Regions from separate parts of the Rummeliibacillus sp. NPDC094406 genome, predicted to be linked through region 2. Evidence: riboswitches for the same ligand, from Rfam matches in the RefSeq annotation. Region 2 holds a riboswitch; each other region holds the start of a gene.
What was found. Region 2 has a riboswitch for lysine ahead of ACIQ4I_RS10510 (aspartate kinase). Riboswitches for the same ligand answer to the same signal wherever they lie in the genome.

Region 1: another riboswitch for lysine. It lies ahead of dapA (4-hydroxy-tetrahydrodipicolinate synthase); the one in region 2 lies ahead of ACIQ4I_RS10510 (aspartate kinase).
Region 3: another riboswitch for lysine. It lies ahead of ACIQ4I_RS19715 (amino acid permease); the one in region 2 lies ahead of ACIQ4I_RS10510 (aspartate kinase).

Annotation. Positions count from the first base shown of each region.
Region 1 is NZ_JBIWGZ010000008.1:116,160-121,575, forward strand. Features, by position in the region: gene ACIQ4I_RS18195 (radical SAM protein) at 332-1,669, opposite strand; lysine riboswitch at 2,265-2,443, shown strand; gene dapA (4-hydroxy-tetrahydrodipicolinate synthase) at 2,567-3,460, shown strand; gene ACIQ4I_RS18205 (methyl-accepting chemotaxis protein) at 3,670-5,325, opposite strand.
Region 2 is NZ_JBIWGZ010000003.1:431,812-437,227, reverse strand. Features, by position in the region: gene ACIQ4I_RS10525 (electron transfer flavoprotein subunit alpha/FixB family protein) at 1-893, shown strand, start outside; gene trxA (thioredoxin) at 1,047-1,361, shown strand; gene uvrC (excinuclease ABC subunit UvrC) at 1,428-3,203, shown strand; lysine riboswitch at 3,261-3,443, shown strand; gene ACIQ4I_RS10510 (aspartate kinase) at 3,568-4,800, shown strand; gene ACIQ4I_RS10505 (DUF2507 domain-containing protein) at 5,262-5,416, opposite strand, start outside.
Region 3 is NZ_JBIWGZ010000010.1:71,902-77,317, reverse strand. Features, by position in the region: gene ACIQ4I_RS19715 (amino acid permease) at 160-1,632, opposite strand; lysine riboswitch at 1,776-1,955, opposite strand; gene ACIQ4I_RS19710 (CynX/NimT family MFS transporter) at 2,165-3,379, shown strand; gene ACIQ4I_RS19705 (nitric oxide synthase oxygenase) at 3,452-4,516, opposite strand; gene ACIQ4I_RS19700 (hypothetical protein) at 5,118-5,416, opposite strand, start outside.

The sequences.
Region 1 (5,416 bases), on a different contig from region 2:
AACTATCTTCTTTGCTTCTCTCAATCTTGAGGTGAGGGATTACTGCCCGTTAATGCGGGATAAAAAACACAAAGTCCCTAATCTTCAGCAATGAAGACTAGGGACTTTGTCGTGCTGTCACCATTAACTATTTTAAGTTACCAGGTACAGATTTCATGATTCGTCCAGATTTTACTTTTTGAACTGGAGATGCTGCAGGACTAAGAACGCGCATTCATCTCACCCCCTTTCTTTTTTTCACAATGAAAAGGTTGGTTTATTCGAGATCCATAACTATACATTAGCACAATTACGATTGTTTATAATAAGTATTTTACTACTTTCATAAATCCTATTGAACAGTTTGTAAGCTATTTCTCCAAACAAGATTTAAAACTTTTTTAATATTTTTCTTTTCTGATGGACAAGGTCTTTCTCCAGATACCACACGATACCATGGGCAATGATTCCCTTGACATGCAGGACGGTAGAAGCATGATTGGCAAACAGAGTCTGTTTCTTCTCCAGACATTACCCAAGAAGCGATCTTGTCATAATCGAGATCCATTGTACCATCCGCATTAATATGGCCAACTTTATTTACTTCTTCATCTAAAACAGTTGTACATTTGTATAACTGACCATTTGAGCCAATTACCATAGCATTAGGCTTAGCTGCATAGCACACTGATGCAGTTGGCATCATAGAACCAGTGACCATATTACTCATGCTAATTCCTTTATCCATAGCTGTCTCTGTAAATTCCCAGATCTTTTTATTGGCTGTAATGTGGGTACATGTAGGGATTTCATCATTATTTTCCCCACCCCATCTACCAACTGGACGGAAGAATACACCAAAGCGTTTATCATCAGCAAAGTGTTCTTTTAAGAACTCAATCAATTCGCCAGTTTCTTCTAAATTGTCTTCATCGAAGTTGACACGAATCGTCATATCGAACTGACCAGTACTTTCTTTAACAGCTTTTAGATTTTCGATAATTCGTTCAAATGTTCCTTGACCGCCTGCCATATGTCTACGACTGTCATGTACTGCTTGCACACCGTCAATTGTCACCATATATTGACGTACTTCCCAAGATAATAATTTTTCTAAAACTTCTCTTGTTAAGAAGAATCCATTTGTTACGATGTCTGCTGAATAATCGATTTTATTTTCTTTTGCTTCTGCCATAAATGAATTAGACAATTCTTCGATAATTCCTAATTCAAGTAGTGGCTCACCGCCGAACCAGCTAATATGTAAATTATTTAGAGTGTTAGCTTGTTCTTTTACTAATGCTTTTACACCGCTTTTTGTATCGTCTGTCATTTTGCCACGTGCAAATGTTTCATAACAATACGTACAACGGAAATTACATTGCTCTGTTGTCATAAGAATAAGGTGCAACATATCTGTACGGTGCATAGATTGGTGCAGATATTCTGCTCTTTTCATCTCATCTACATTTCCAGGAACAATAAACCCATTATCAAATAAAGCTTTTTTTACATCACTATCTAATGCAGCTGCCCCCGTTCTTTTTAAAGAACCCATGACTTCTGCTTTTTCTTCTTCTGAAAAATCAACAATGGCGCCTGTATAACTATTGTATAAAATGACGCCGCCATCATCCGTTTTAGATAAGGCGTTAAACTTTGATGGAACATAATTATTTTTATTCTCCAAAATTCATAAACCTCCCTTTTAACTCATTTCTATTCTTTTATTTTCATTTCTATTCCCAACAATCATCATATTATATTTCTTCTAAAAAAATATAATATCAATATAGCAATCTTAAAACGTTCAATTTTGAAATTGTAACTGATCTCTAGTTGTATTTAATAAAAATGAACAGTATATGTAGAAACGACTCTTAAAAATAGTTGAACCAATTTATAATACCATAATCTAAAAATAAATCGCAAGGTCACATGGTCTTGTGATAAATAACACAAGGAACCCATTTTATAAAACATTAGAAATTATACCTGAGGCTTTGTCGATAAGTATATATAATATAGAAAACATGCAAAAACTTACGGCTATTACTACTGGTTTGTTTCGTTTTTATTAAAATTTCATCTTGGGTTCAGCCATTGCTCCAGCTAAATCATCGATTAATCTCGCCCTCTTGTATTTAACCCTATTACACTTCATAATCATCCATTTAATAGATGATACACTATTTCTAAATCTTTCACTTAAATCATTGCAATTCTCTAAAAAAAATGATACTATCAAATTAATTAAATATTCACTTATTTCAATTTTTATTTGAAGTAAGGATAGAGGAGCAAAAACCATCAGTACACAATTAGAGGATAATGAGATCCGTTGATGATTGTGAAAAGGGGGATTTGCCGAAGTGGAGAGAATCTCATTTTCTCGAAGCTGGTTCTGGTGTTGAATAAATACAGAACTGTCATGTAGGAGACTATATGGAGGGCTATCATACGCACAGAAATGATACTGTTTCTACTGCAACAACGTAGCCTCGTTGTTGCTTTTTTGCGTTATCTTACTAATTGCCCTTCTCCCTCTATTTTATTTATATAAAATAATTAAGGATGTGGAGAAGTAATGAATCTTGGACAAATTTTAACTGCTATGGTGACACCATTTGATCAGAATGGAGAAATTGATTTTCCAGCTACAAAAAACTTAATAAATTATTTAATCGCTAACGGAACAGACGGTATCGTAGTTGCTGGAACAACTGGGGAATCCCCTACGTTAGCAACAGAAGAAAAAGTAGAATTATTTAAATTTGTAGTAGAAGTTGCGGATGGAAGAGTTCCTGTTGTTGCAGGTACTGGATCTAATAATACAAAAGCTTCAATCGAATTGACAAAACTAGCGGAAAACGCTGGAGTAGATGCAATTATGCTTGTTGTTCCTTACTATAACAAACCATCACAAGAAGGACTATATCAACACTTTAAAACAATCGCTGAAGCAACAACACTTCCAATTGTACTTTACAATATACCAGGTCGAAGCGTAATCAACATGTCTGTAGAAACCATCGTTCGTCTTGCACAAATTCCGAACATCACTGCTATTAAAGACGCAAGCGGTAATTTAGATGCTATGGCCAAAACGATTAGCCAAACACCTGAGAATTTTTCAGTATACACTGGTGAAGATAATTTAACATTACCTGCATTATCAATTGGTGCTACTGGAGTAATTTCCGTTGCATCCCACATTATTGGGAACGAAATGCAAGCGATGATTGCCAAATTCAAAAATGGCAACACGCGAGAAGCTGCTCAAGATCATCGTCGATTACTTCCAATTTTCAATGGACTATTCGCTGCACCAAACCCATCACCTGTCAAAGCAGCATTAAATCTAAAAGGTATTCCTGTCGGTGGAGTTCGCTTACCGATTATTCCTTTAAACGATAAAGAAATAAGTGAATTACAAGAAGTATTGCAAGTAGTGAATGAAAATAAAGAAGTTGTTTTATAAAAATTCTATTGAATCATCTGCGCGATAAATACATTTCTATAGAAAATACTCATTCTCCGTGCATTTATCATTACTGCACGGGGAATTTTCACTTACCTTTTTCATCACACCAAACATAAATAACCCAGTCCTTAGACTGGGCATTAGTATATCATTAACATCATCAAGAGTTTTAACCACTGTGTGAACGATTAGTCAACACAATTAAATTATACTTTAAAGTTACTTAGAATATTTTCCAACTCCTTCGCTAAATTATTTAAAGCAAGAGCCTCATCTGAAACATTATCCATTGATGCTTGTTGCTCCTCTGTAACAGCTGAAATATGTTGCATTGTTCCAGCGAATTGACCTGAAATTGAAGATATTTCCTCCATACGATTAACCATATTTTCAGTTTTTATACTAACGTCATTTACAATAGAAGAAACATCATTTGTTTCATGTGTGGCATTCCTCACAGCTTTTACAATATCCCCGAATGACTCTTCTGTTTGATCTACCATTATAATTCCTTCTTTTAATACTTGTAATCCTTGATTCATCGATAGAGCAACTTCATCTGTTTCTTTTCTTATCTTATCGGTTATTTCTTTTATTTGCAGGACTGCTTGCTCTGACTGATCTGATAGTTTTCTGACCTCTTGTGCAACAACAGCGAATCCCTTTCCATGTTCACCTGCACGTGCCGCTTCAATCGATGCATTTAATGATAAAAGATTAGTTAGGGTAGATATTTCACTTATTAAATTTAGAATTTGATCGATATCCTTTGATTTTAACTGTAATGATTCAAGCTTTGCTGCTGTGTTTTCAACGGTTTTTTCAACTAGAGATATTTGTTTAACCGTATTATTAACTAGTTTATTTCCTGAATCTGCTATTCCAAGAGCCTTATTCACTGAATTTTCGACACTATGAATGCATTGGCCTGCATGATTCATTTCTACTGAGATATCAGAAACCTGTCCGGAAGCTAATGTAGCAGATTCTACTTGCACTTCTGTCCCACCTGCTACTTCTTCAATTGCCATTGATATTTGTTCTATAGCCTGCCTAGATTCTGAAGATGTTATTTTTAGTCTGTCAGATGATTGAGTTACCTGCTTCGCACTCAATTCTAAATGAGTCATTAAAGACTGAAGACGATCTACCATTTGGTTAAAACCAACAGATAATGAATAGATTTCCTTACTAGATTGACCAATTTTTATTCTTGTTTGAAAATCACCTTCAGAAACTTTATCCATTAATCTTTTTAAAGAATGAACTGGTTTTGTCACTTTACTAATCATAATAAATCCTATTATGCTTGCTAATAGGACAGTAAGAAAAGTAATACCAATCAATAAATTCCGATAATTGTATACAGGTTTTAAATACTCTTCGTCGTTTAATGCAATTACATATACCGATTCATCTAGTTCCATTTGAAAAGCCAGAGCATAAGTTACCCCGTTATAATGTACAATTCCATTTTTTTGTTGGTAAAGTTTTTTGATGAATTCATTTGGAATTTTCGGAATATTGTTCTTGAATTCATTAAATGGCACTACCTTTCCTTCCTTTGCTATTTTAAATTGCATGGGTGTTAATTCTGATGATTTAAAGCTATTTTTAGTTTGAGTTAATGCATAGGATAATTTACGATCAAACTGTTCTTTGGTAGTCGTAGATTTTAACATTGTGATTTTTTGATTTATAACTTCGGCAGAAGAGAGCATTTGCTGTTCAACAGAATGAATAATTACTTTCTTATTTTTATCATAACTTACATATGCAATAATGGCAGAGGATAAAATGATAATTAAAATAATTGGAGCCATCAACATTGTTCGAAAGCTTACATTATGTTTTCTTGACATGGATTCAATTCCCTCTTTTATTAGTCAATTTCATTTCATTATTAAATATCCCTAGTTACTAATAGGATCAAACAGAAAAGTATTTAGGAAA
Region 2 (5,416 bases):
CAATTGCTGGAGATGGTGAAGTAGTTGGCGTTCTAATTGGTGATGCTGTTGAAACATTAAGCGCTGAGCTAATTCAATATGGTGCAGACCGCATAGTGACTGTAGAACATCCACATTTAAAACAATATACTTCTGATGGTTTTAGCCAAGCATTCAAAGCTGTTGCAGATGCAGAGAATCCAGATGCTATCGTATTTGGTCATACAGCAATGGGTAAAGACTTGTCGCCTAAGATTGCTAGTAAATTACAAAGTGGTTTAATCTCAGATGTTACTGCGATCGAGGGTGAAGGGGACGATGCACTATTTATCCGTCCAATTTACTCAGGAAAAGCATTTGAGAAAGTAAAAGTTAAAGAAGGCATTGTGTTTATCACAATTCGTCCAAATAATGTACCTCCACTTGAAAAAGATGAATCTCGCTCAGGTGAAGTTTCTAGTCAGTCTGTAGAGATTACGAATTTACGTACAGTTATTAAAGAAGTAGTTCGTAAGGCAACAGAAGGTGTAGACTTATCAGAAGCTAAAGTAGTAGTATCTGGCGGACGTGGTGTGAAGAGTGCTGAAGGTTTTGCACCGTTACAAGAGCTAGCTAATCTTTTAGGTGGCGCTGTTGGTGCTTCACGTGGTGCTTGCGATGCTGATTATTGTGATTATTCACTACAAATCGGACAAACTGGTAAAGTTGTAACACCAGATTTATATATTGCTTGCGGTATTTCAGGCGCAATCCAACATTTAGCTGGTATGTCCAATTCTAAGATTATAGTAGCAATTAACAAAGATCCTGAAGCTAATATTTTCAAAGTAGCAGATTATGGAATCGTAGGAGACTTATTTGAAGTTGTCCCTATGTTAATCGAAGAATTTAAAAATGTAGCAGTTAAATCTTAAGAAAATAAAGAAAGCTCTGCTAATTGCAGAGCTTTTTGTTTCAATTGAAATCTAATATTATGTTAAAATAGCGGTAAAGTGAGCAGAACAGTCGCTTGACATTTTTTTTTATGCTACACTACCGATACATAGAGTTTAAGGAGGAAATGTAAAATGGCAATTGTACATTCAACAGATGCAACTTTTTCAAATGATATTGCAAACGGATTAGTATTAGTAGATTTCTGGGCAACTTGGTGTGGACCATGTAAAATGATTGCTCCAGTTCTAGAAGAATTAGATCAAGAATTAGCTGGTAAAGTAAACATCGTCAAAGTTGATGTTGACCAAAACCAAGAAACAGCTAGCCAATTCGGTATTATGTCAATCCCAACTTTGTTATTGTTCAAAGATGGAGAACAAGTTGATAAAACTGTTGGTTTCCAACCAAAAGAAGCATTAGCTGAATTCATCCAAAAACACGCTTAATTATTTTGGGTTCATAAACGAAACCGGGTCCCTACAAGGTGCCCGGTTTTTTTTAGAGGTGATTTGATGAATGACTTAATAAAACAAAAATTAGCAATTCTACCTGATCAACCAGGTTGTTATTTGATGAAAGATCGTCAAGGTACAATTATTTACGTTGGAAAAGCAAAAGTATTAAAAAATCGTGTTCGCTCCTATTTTACAGGATCGCATAACGGTAAAACACAACGTCTTGTTAGTGAAATAGAAGATTTCGAATACATCGTAACATCCTCAAATATAGAAGCTTTTTTACTAGAGCTAAATCTGATTAAGTTACATGATCCAAAATACAATATTATGTTGAAGGATGATAAATCATATCCTTATATAAAGATTACAAATGAAAAGTACCCGAGATTACTTACGGTTCGTAAAGTAAAAAAAGACAAGGGGAAATATTTTGGCCCATATCCTAATGTGTATGCAGCCAATGAAACAAAAAAATTACTGGATCGATTATATCCTTTACGTAAATGTCAGACACTACCAAATCGTGTTTGCTTGTATTATCACCTAGGGCAATGTTTAGCGCCATGTGTAAAAGATATTGAAAAAGAGACTTTTGACGAAATGGTACAGGAAATCACAAGTTTCCTAAATGGTGGACATGCAGCTGTAAAAGAGGAATTACAGCAGAAAATGCTGGCTGCCTCTGAACAGTTAGATTTTGAACGTGCTAAAGAGTACAGAGACCAAATTGCACATATTGATACAGTGATGGAAAAACAAAAAATCACTACAACTGATTTTACCAATCGTGATGTCTTTGGCTATACAGTAGATAAAGGTTGGATGTGTGTTCAAGTTTTCTTTGTAAGGCAAGGGAAATTAATAGAGCGAGACGTATCCCTTTTCCCTTCTTACGGTGAGCCTGAAGAAGAATTTTTAACTTATGTTGGCCAGTTCTATGAAAAAGCTGACCATATAAAGCCAAAGGAAATCCTTATTCCCCAAGAAATTGATGGAGATATGCTTCAACAAGTTTTAGAAATAAAAGTAGTAAAACCACAAAAAGGTAGAAAAAAGGAATTACTAGATTTAGCTTCAAAGAATGCACAAATTGCGATTACTGAGAAATTCCAATTAATCGAAAGACAAGAGAAAAGAACAATCGGAGCGTGCGAAGAACTAGGCGATGCGATGAATATCACTACACCGCTTCGTATTGAAGCCTTTGATAACTCCCATATCTTTGGAGCAGACACTGTTTCAGCAATGGTCGTTTTTATAGATGGAAAACCAAGTAAAAAGGAATATCGAAAATTTAAAATTCAAAATGCAGGTGCTCATGATGACTATGGCGCAATGCGTGAAGTTATTCGTCGTCGATACACACGTGTATTAAAAGAAGGACTTCCTCTACCTGATTTACTAGTTACAGATGGTGGGAAAGGGCAAATGGAAGTAGCGAGAGAAATTTTAGAGGATGAGCTTGGACTCGATATTCCAATTGCAGGATTAGCAAAGGATGATAAGCACCAAACGTCACAACTTTTGTATGGAAATCCTCCTGAAATTATTCCATTAAAACGTACGAGTGAAGCTTTTTATCTATTGCAACGGGTTCAAGATGAAGTTCACCGCTTTGCAATTACATTTCATAGACAATTACATGAAAAAAATGCGATCACTTCTGTATTGGATGAAATTCCAGGAGTGGGTCCTAAAAGAAAACAACAATTATTAAAACATTTTGGTTCAATCAAGAAGATTAAAGAAGCAACTTTTGAAGAGTTGCAAGATGCGGGTGTTCCTAAAAAACTAATTAGTGCGATAATTGACTATTTTTCGAAAAAATGATTGCTAGATATTAAAACATATGGTATCTTTATGACACCAATTAAAAATCACTGATTTAGTGATGATAGAGGCGCGGGTTTCAAGAGTACTCGACTGGAGGACGAATAGGTCCATTGAAAGTCGGTGAAAGGGGAGGTCGCCGAAGTTGCAAGAATGCTATTTCCATCTTGCTGCTGGTTCTACATTGAAGAAATGTAGAATTGTCAGAATTGACTTTGATTCTGGAGGGCTATCTCACATGAATGTTCTTTTGAACGTGCATGCTAAGAGCAGCCCATTCACCATCTGTGTGAAGTGCTGCTCTTTTTTCATTAGAAATCATTGTGAAAATCGCCCACATACTATTAAGTAGGGGAGCGTTTTGATGAGTACTTTAGTCGTTAAATTTGGAGGAACTTCCGTCGCAACAACAGAAAGAATCATGCATGTAGCGCAACGCATTCAGCGTGAGAAACAAAATGGTTATAATCTTGTCGTTGTCGTATCTGCAATGGGTAAAACAACAGATCAACTTGTAGATATGGCACACGAAATTTCCGAATCACCTTCAAAGAGGGAAATGGATGTCTTATTGACAACTGGGGAGCAAGTAACGATTTCATTGTTATCAATGGCTTTGCATAAGCTAGGAATTGAGGCGCAATCATTTACTGGTTGGCAAGCAGGAATTGTCACAGAACATGTACCAAGTAATGCGCGCATAGAGGATATTGCACCAAAAGCGGTAAAAGAAGCTTTGGATGCCGGTAAGGTGTGTGTCGTCGCTGGATTCCAAGGAATTGATGATGAAGGTAACATTACAACACTTGGTCGCGGCGGTTCAGATACAACAGCTGTTGCTCTTGCTGTAGCGTTGAATGCTGAACGTTGTGATATATATACCGACGTAGATGGTGTTTATACAAGTGATCCTCGTTATGTAAAAGGCGCAAGAAAGCTACAGCAAATGTCATATGATGAAATGCTTGAATTAGCTAATCTCGGAGCCGGCGTCTTGCACCCACGATCTGTAGAGGTCGCAAAAAATCATAACATCCCGATGTCAGTTCGTTCGAGCTATGAGGATGTAGAAGGTACCATCTTGAAGGAGGAAATTGAAGTGGAAAAAGATTTAGTTGTACGTGGTGTCGCGTTTGAATCAGAGATTATTCGTTTAACAGTTTATTATGAAGAAGCCTATAATGGCTCATTAGCAAATATTTTTACAACATTAGCAAAAAATCATGTCAATGTGGATATTATTGTCCAAACGATTATTGAAGGAACAGAGCCATCCGTTTCTTTCTCAGTAAAAAAAGAAAATCTTAATGATGCTTTACAAGTTCTTTCCGAACATAAAGATACACTTGGTTATCATCATGTAGATCATGAAGCAGAATTGTCAAAAGTTTCAATTGTAGGATCTGGAATGGTTTCAAATCCAGGTGTTGCGGCTACTATGTTTGATCGTTTATATCGGGAAGGTATTCCAGTTAAAATGGTCAGTACTTCTGAAATAAAAGTATCCGTGGTTGTACCGCAGGAAGATATGCTTAAAGCAGCGAATGCATTACATGATGAATTTGATCTCTCTGTTCAAGAAGTTATTACGCATTAATCGATATAAGTTTTGAGAAATAGTTATTCCTTTGGGTAATGATTATACAATGATTGAATAGAGTAGAAAGGATTTCTCATGAGTAGAATTATACTTATGGGGAATCCTTTTTTATATCTGCAATTTGAATCAATTTCATAAATGCTTTTATAGTCAAAAAATACGAACATTATATGCTTAGTTAGTATTAATGATAAGCCCATCATTTCCGCTACAGACGGACGCTTTCCGCGGGCAAGCATCAAGCCTCCTCCTCACTACGTTCGTGCGGGGTCTTGATTGGCTTGCTTTTCCCGCAGGAGTCGCCGTCTTTCGCTACATTAAAATATTCCATAAGATATAATCGAATTTTGAAATTGATTCATTTGATTGAAATAAATTATTTTCAAAGCCATTCTTATTTTTCAGTTATAAAAAAACTCTCACCAGTTATCACAGGTGAGAGACGATGTTCTAGTAGGTTAGCCTTCAAGTTTATCTTTTAAATCCCATTTAATATGGAATTTAACTTGTGATTGTTTTGGTTTCGTTTCTTCATAACACTCAGTTAGGAAACCACAGCATTTTTGTTGGTGCTGAGCTAAAAAGCCCGCTTCTAAGCGAAAGCATCGCTGAT
Region 3 (5,416 bases), on a different contig from region 2:
CAAAACCCGAATATTTACAAATATATAAGCAAAAATATAGGCATTACGCGAACATTAATGATGTTTGCAATCATAAATATACGCTGATTCACCTTTTAATCCTTTAAAAAAGGCTAATCTATTTCAGGTATCTTCCCCTGAGATAGATTAGCCTTTTAATTAACCGTGATTTGGTCGATCAGATGTAAAATCTGCATCCTCTAAACGAACAATTTTAGTTTTATGCTTCCATTTGTAACCGAACCACAGGATAAAGAAGATTGGTAAACCAATATAGGATACTAATATGCCATACCAATCGATATGATTTCCCGTAAAAGCTGTATAGTTTTGTCCTAATACAACAATCGCACATAGTACAAATGCAAAGATTGGTCCAAATGGGAAGAATCTTGAGCGATAAGGTAGTTCAGATAAGTCATGGCCCTGTGCAACATACGCTTTGCGGAAACGATAATGACTTGCTGCAATCCCTAACCACGCAATAAATCCGCACATACCTGAAGCATTTAACAACCAAATATATACAGTACCTGTACCAAATAATGATGCTAAGAATGATAAACAAGCTACTAGAACTGTTGCAACAAGTGCAGCCACTGGTACACCACGTTTGTTTAATTTTTTAAAGATTTTAGGTGCTTTACCTTCCATCGCTAATTGCCATAGTGTACGAGATGATGCATATAAACCAGAGTTACCAGCGGATAATATAGCTGTTAATATAACAGCGTTCATAATAGATGCTGCAAAAGCAATTCCTGCATTTTCAAATACTAAAGTAAATGGACTTACTGTTACATCATCACTATTAGCAAGACGTGGATCTGTATAAGGGATTAACAAACTAATAGCTAAAATCGCCAGAATATAGAATAACAAGATTCGCCAGAAAATTTGACGAACTGCTTTTGGAATTGTTTTACCAGGATTTTTTGTTTCCCCGGCAGTAATACCCAGTAATTCTGTTCCCTGGAATGAGAATCCAGCAGCTAAGAAAATTCCAAATGTTGCAAAGAAACCACCGTGGAAAGGTGCATCACCTTTAAAGAAATTTGTAAATCCAACTGGTGCTTTGCCTCCAAGAATTCCAAAAATCATTAAGAAGCTGACAATCAAGAAGATGATAACTGTAGCTACTTTAATGAAAGCAAACCAATATTCACTTTCTCCAAAACTATTAACAGATAAGTAATTTAACACAAAAATAATCACTAGAAACGCTGCGCTCCAAATAAATGAAGGCGTGTCTGGGAACCAATATTTCATCACAATGGATACAGCTGAAATTTCTGCCGCAATTGTAATCGCCCAGTTGTACCAATAGTTCCAACCTAGTGCAAATCCTAATGCTGGATCGATAAATTTTGAAGCATACGTATTAAACGAACCAGAGACTGGCATGAATGCAGCCATTTCTCCAAGGCTTGTCATCAAGAAGAATACCATAATCCCTATCAATCCGTAGGCTAGTAATGCTCCACCAGGTCCAGCAGCAGCAATCGAATTACCACTTGCTAATAGCAAACCTGTACCGATGGTTCCACCAAGTGAAATCATCGTAATATGACGACTTTTTAAACCTCTATTTAAGCTCGGCTGTTCACCAGAGCTTGTATTTTTTGTATTCATAGTTCTTCTCCTCTTTCCCATTTTCATTGCAAGAAAGGTCGGGTTGAAGTCAATTCAGCTTCGGACACAAGCCCGTAGCTATAAAAATAAAAATACCATCACAAGGATGCTTGAGATGGTATCTAAAATTCCCCATCAACCTTGATAAAGATAGCTCAACACGTCGTTTCAGACGTGACAGTTCTGTACCTTTCGATAACAGCCCCAGCATTGTTAATAAAAAGCTTACCAACACTTCGGCAATATTCCCTTTTTAATCGAGTCGTTAATGCTTTTTCATCTCGTCGATCATACTCATGAATACCGCGACCTCTACCTCACCTATTGGATGAGGCATGCAATATATAATTTCAATACGTTCCTCATTATAATACAAGGTATCCTCGATAACAAGACATAAAGCACATGGTATTTTAATACAATAGAAGTTTTGTAAATGTCCTAACCTCTTATTTTATGTCGAAATATTGAAATTTACTATCTATTAATGATACGGTTGCTAAAGAATCTTATTTACAAAGGAGGAAAGAGATTGGCTTCACAACAATCCACTAGAGAAAATAAAAAATTATCTTGGAATCGAAATACTTGGATACTCGTGCTTGGCATTATCTTCATTGCCGCTACATTACGTTCACCACTTACTTCAGTAGGTCCAATTATTTCTTATATAAAAGAAGACTTGGATATTTCGAATGTACTAGCTGGGTTTATAACAACCATCCCTTTACTAGCATTTGCAATCGTGTCACCATTTGCACCAAAACTCGCCAGAATATTCGGATTCGAAAAAACACTACTAGTTGCAATGGTCATATTAACAGCCGGTATTTCCATCCGTTCACTTGGAAATACTTTCTTCCTATTATTAGGAACTACATTAATCGGGATTGCTATAGCATTTGGTAATGTTTTGCTACCAGCTCTTATTAAGTTAAAATTCCCTTTACAAGTAGGCTTACTCACATCTATCTTCACTGTTGCGATGAATGTCTCAGCAAGCGTTGCAGCTGGGGTTAGTTATCCAATAGCTGGTACATCCTTCGGTTGGAAAGGTGCACTTGGCTGCTGGATTATTCTTTCCATTATCGCAATTATTGTATGGTTACCACAATTACGCCAGAAAGTAGCGATACAAGAAAATCAGAATGACGCGAAACTAAGCAAACCCATTTGGAAATATCCCTTAACTTGGGCAATTACACTAGCAATGGGATTGCAATCTCTAATATTCTATACAACAGCTGCTTGGATTCCAGCAATGTTAGAATCACAAGGAATGAGTGCAAATCAGGCAGGATGGATGTTCTCTATTATGCAATTTTCACAATTGCCTATGACTTTTCTTATTCCTATTTTAGCAGGGCGCAGATCTGATCAACGCTCACTTGTAGTAATGTTCGGTGCATTCTATGTGGTTGGCTTTACAGGAATATTAATGAATTGGACCTCACTGACTATGCTATGGATGATTCTACTTGGACTCGCAGGTGGGGCATCATTTGGACTTGCCATGATGTATTTCTCTTTACGTTCTCGCAATGCATTAGAGGCAGCAGAACTTTCTGGCACAGCACAATCTATTGGATACCTACTTGCAGCAGCAGGACCTGTTCTTTACGGATATATACATGATTTATGGGATAGCTGGCATGCAGCAAACATACTTTACGCAATCACAGTTGTCGGTTTAATAATCTCCGCATGGATTTCAGCAAAAGACCGCTTTGTAACGCCAGAAAAGTAAAAAAATCTTGAGCGACAACGTAATGTCGCTCAAGATTTTTTGTTCCTTACTGTTTATCATTAAACAAATATATTAATAAGGTGCTTTTTGATATGAATAAATGGGTGATTTTTTCGTATTATCGTAGGGCTTACGGAAAATATGCGTTGTGGCTGGTGATAACGGTGGTATTAGCCATGTCCAGTTTCCTGTTACATCACGATTTGCACTCTCTTCATTTGCCTCAAAACGTTTAAACTGTTGCGCCGCTGTATGATGATCGACAATACTCACACCATCTTCTTTAAAAGAATAAAGTACAGCTGTATTTAGTTCCACTAATGCACGATCTTGCCATAAACTTGAACTTGAAGACATATTTAAGCCCATTTTCTCCGCAACAACCGGCAATTGATTATAACGGTATTCATCTGCTAAATTACGGGCACCGATTTCCGTCCCCATATACCAGCCATTAAATGGTGCTGCTGCATATGCAATCCCCCCTACTTCAAGCTTCATACTTGAAATCATCGGTACTGCATACCATTTCAAATGTAACTCAGCAAACCAATCAAATTCAGGATGTAGCAAAGTTACTTCTTTTACATATTCTTGCGGGATATTAAACAATCGAGGTTGACGATCCTCAATTTGAATAACTAGTGGTAATACATCAAACTGACTACCTTCTCCTTGCCAACCTAATTCAATACACTTTTTCGTAAAAGTAAGAGAATCAGAATCCCCAATTACGGAACCATCTTCTTGTTCATAACCAGCATAACGAATTAACTGGTGATTCCAAATCCGTACTTTTTCCGGTTCGAAGATGGAAATGGTAGGTCGTATTTTCCCATTATTCGTAGCAAACTCGATATGTTCTAAAAGCTTTTCATAAATCGTTTCTTCATCTGTTATAGCGCGTTGATCTTTTACTTGTAGCGATTGCCAAAACAAACGTCCGATACACTTATTACTATTTCGCCACGCCACTTTTGCCCCGTAAGCAAGTTCATCTGAAGTATGTGTATAATGTCCATACTCCATAATATCCCTTTCAACTTCTTCCAGTCGTTTTTCTAACTGATCTATTGGCAAATTATTTTCCGTATAATACAACTTTATAAAATCAAAAGCCTCATTTAGCATCGGCATAATATTACTAAAAACCTCCTATTAAAAACCAAGTACTTCTATCATAAATGAATTATTCTTAATAAAAAATATGTAGATAAAATACTAATTTATATCTTAATTTTTATTAGGTAATATTCTATTCATGAGCTATAGGCTCTCAACATTGAATAATTTTATACATAAAAAATGTCCGGAGTATAAACTCCAGACATTAACATCTTCTATTTTAAAATAAACATATGATTTTTATATTTAAATTTTGAGCAAAACTAATCTCTTGTCGAAAATCCCAGCTATTATCTATGTACTTGTTATCAAGCATAAACAGTCACTCCCATTAAAAGTCCTCTAACCTCTAAAATACTTTTACATTAATATCAATTCACCCAATTATTTTCTATTCAAAACGAAACAATTCATATAATTTATTTCCAATATATCAATTAATAAGATGGAATAAATATCCTCTGTTATCTATATTCATAGTTATATTAACCTATATTAAATAAACAAATTCCGAACAAACGTTCAATATATTTATCATAGATTAGCAGAATACCAAAAAGAGACCCTAATTAAAAAAATATTTAGGGCCTCTTTTAACATTAACTTATTATTCCTAGTCTCCAATAGAAGTGAATTTTTTTTGCAAGATATAATAGGATTCTTTTAAACGATAGGTAGACGTTGGTAGATCCCAATTATCCCAGCTATATTGTTTAAATGCAGGGATCGTCTTTTTTTCTGCTTTCGGGAATGAATCTAACAATTCCCCTTGCTTATTTACATAAGCAACTCCCACCTGAATTCCATTCACTTTTTCGCTTGCAGAAAAGTTTAGTTCGCTTATGTTCCCCATAATTTCCTTCGTACTAGGGTCTTTAAAATTCAACAAAAGCCAAGGAATACGTAACTCTA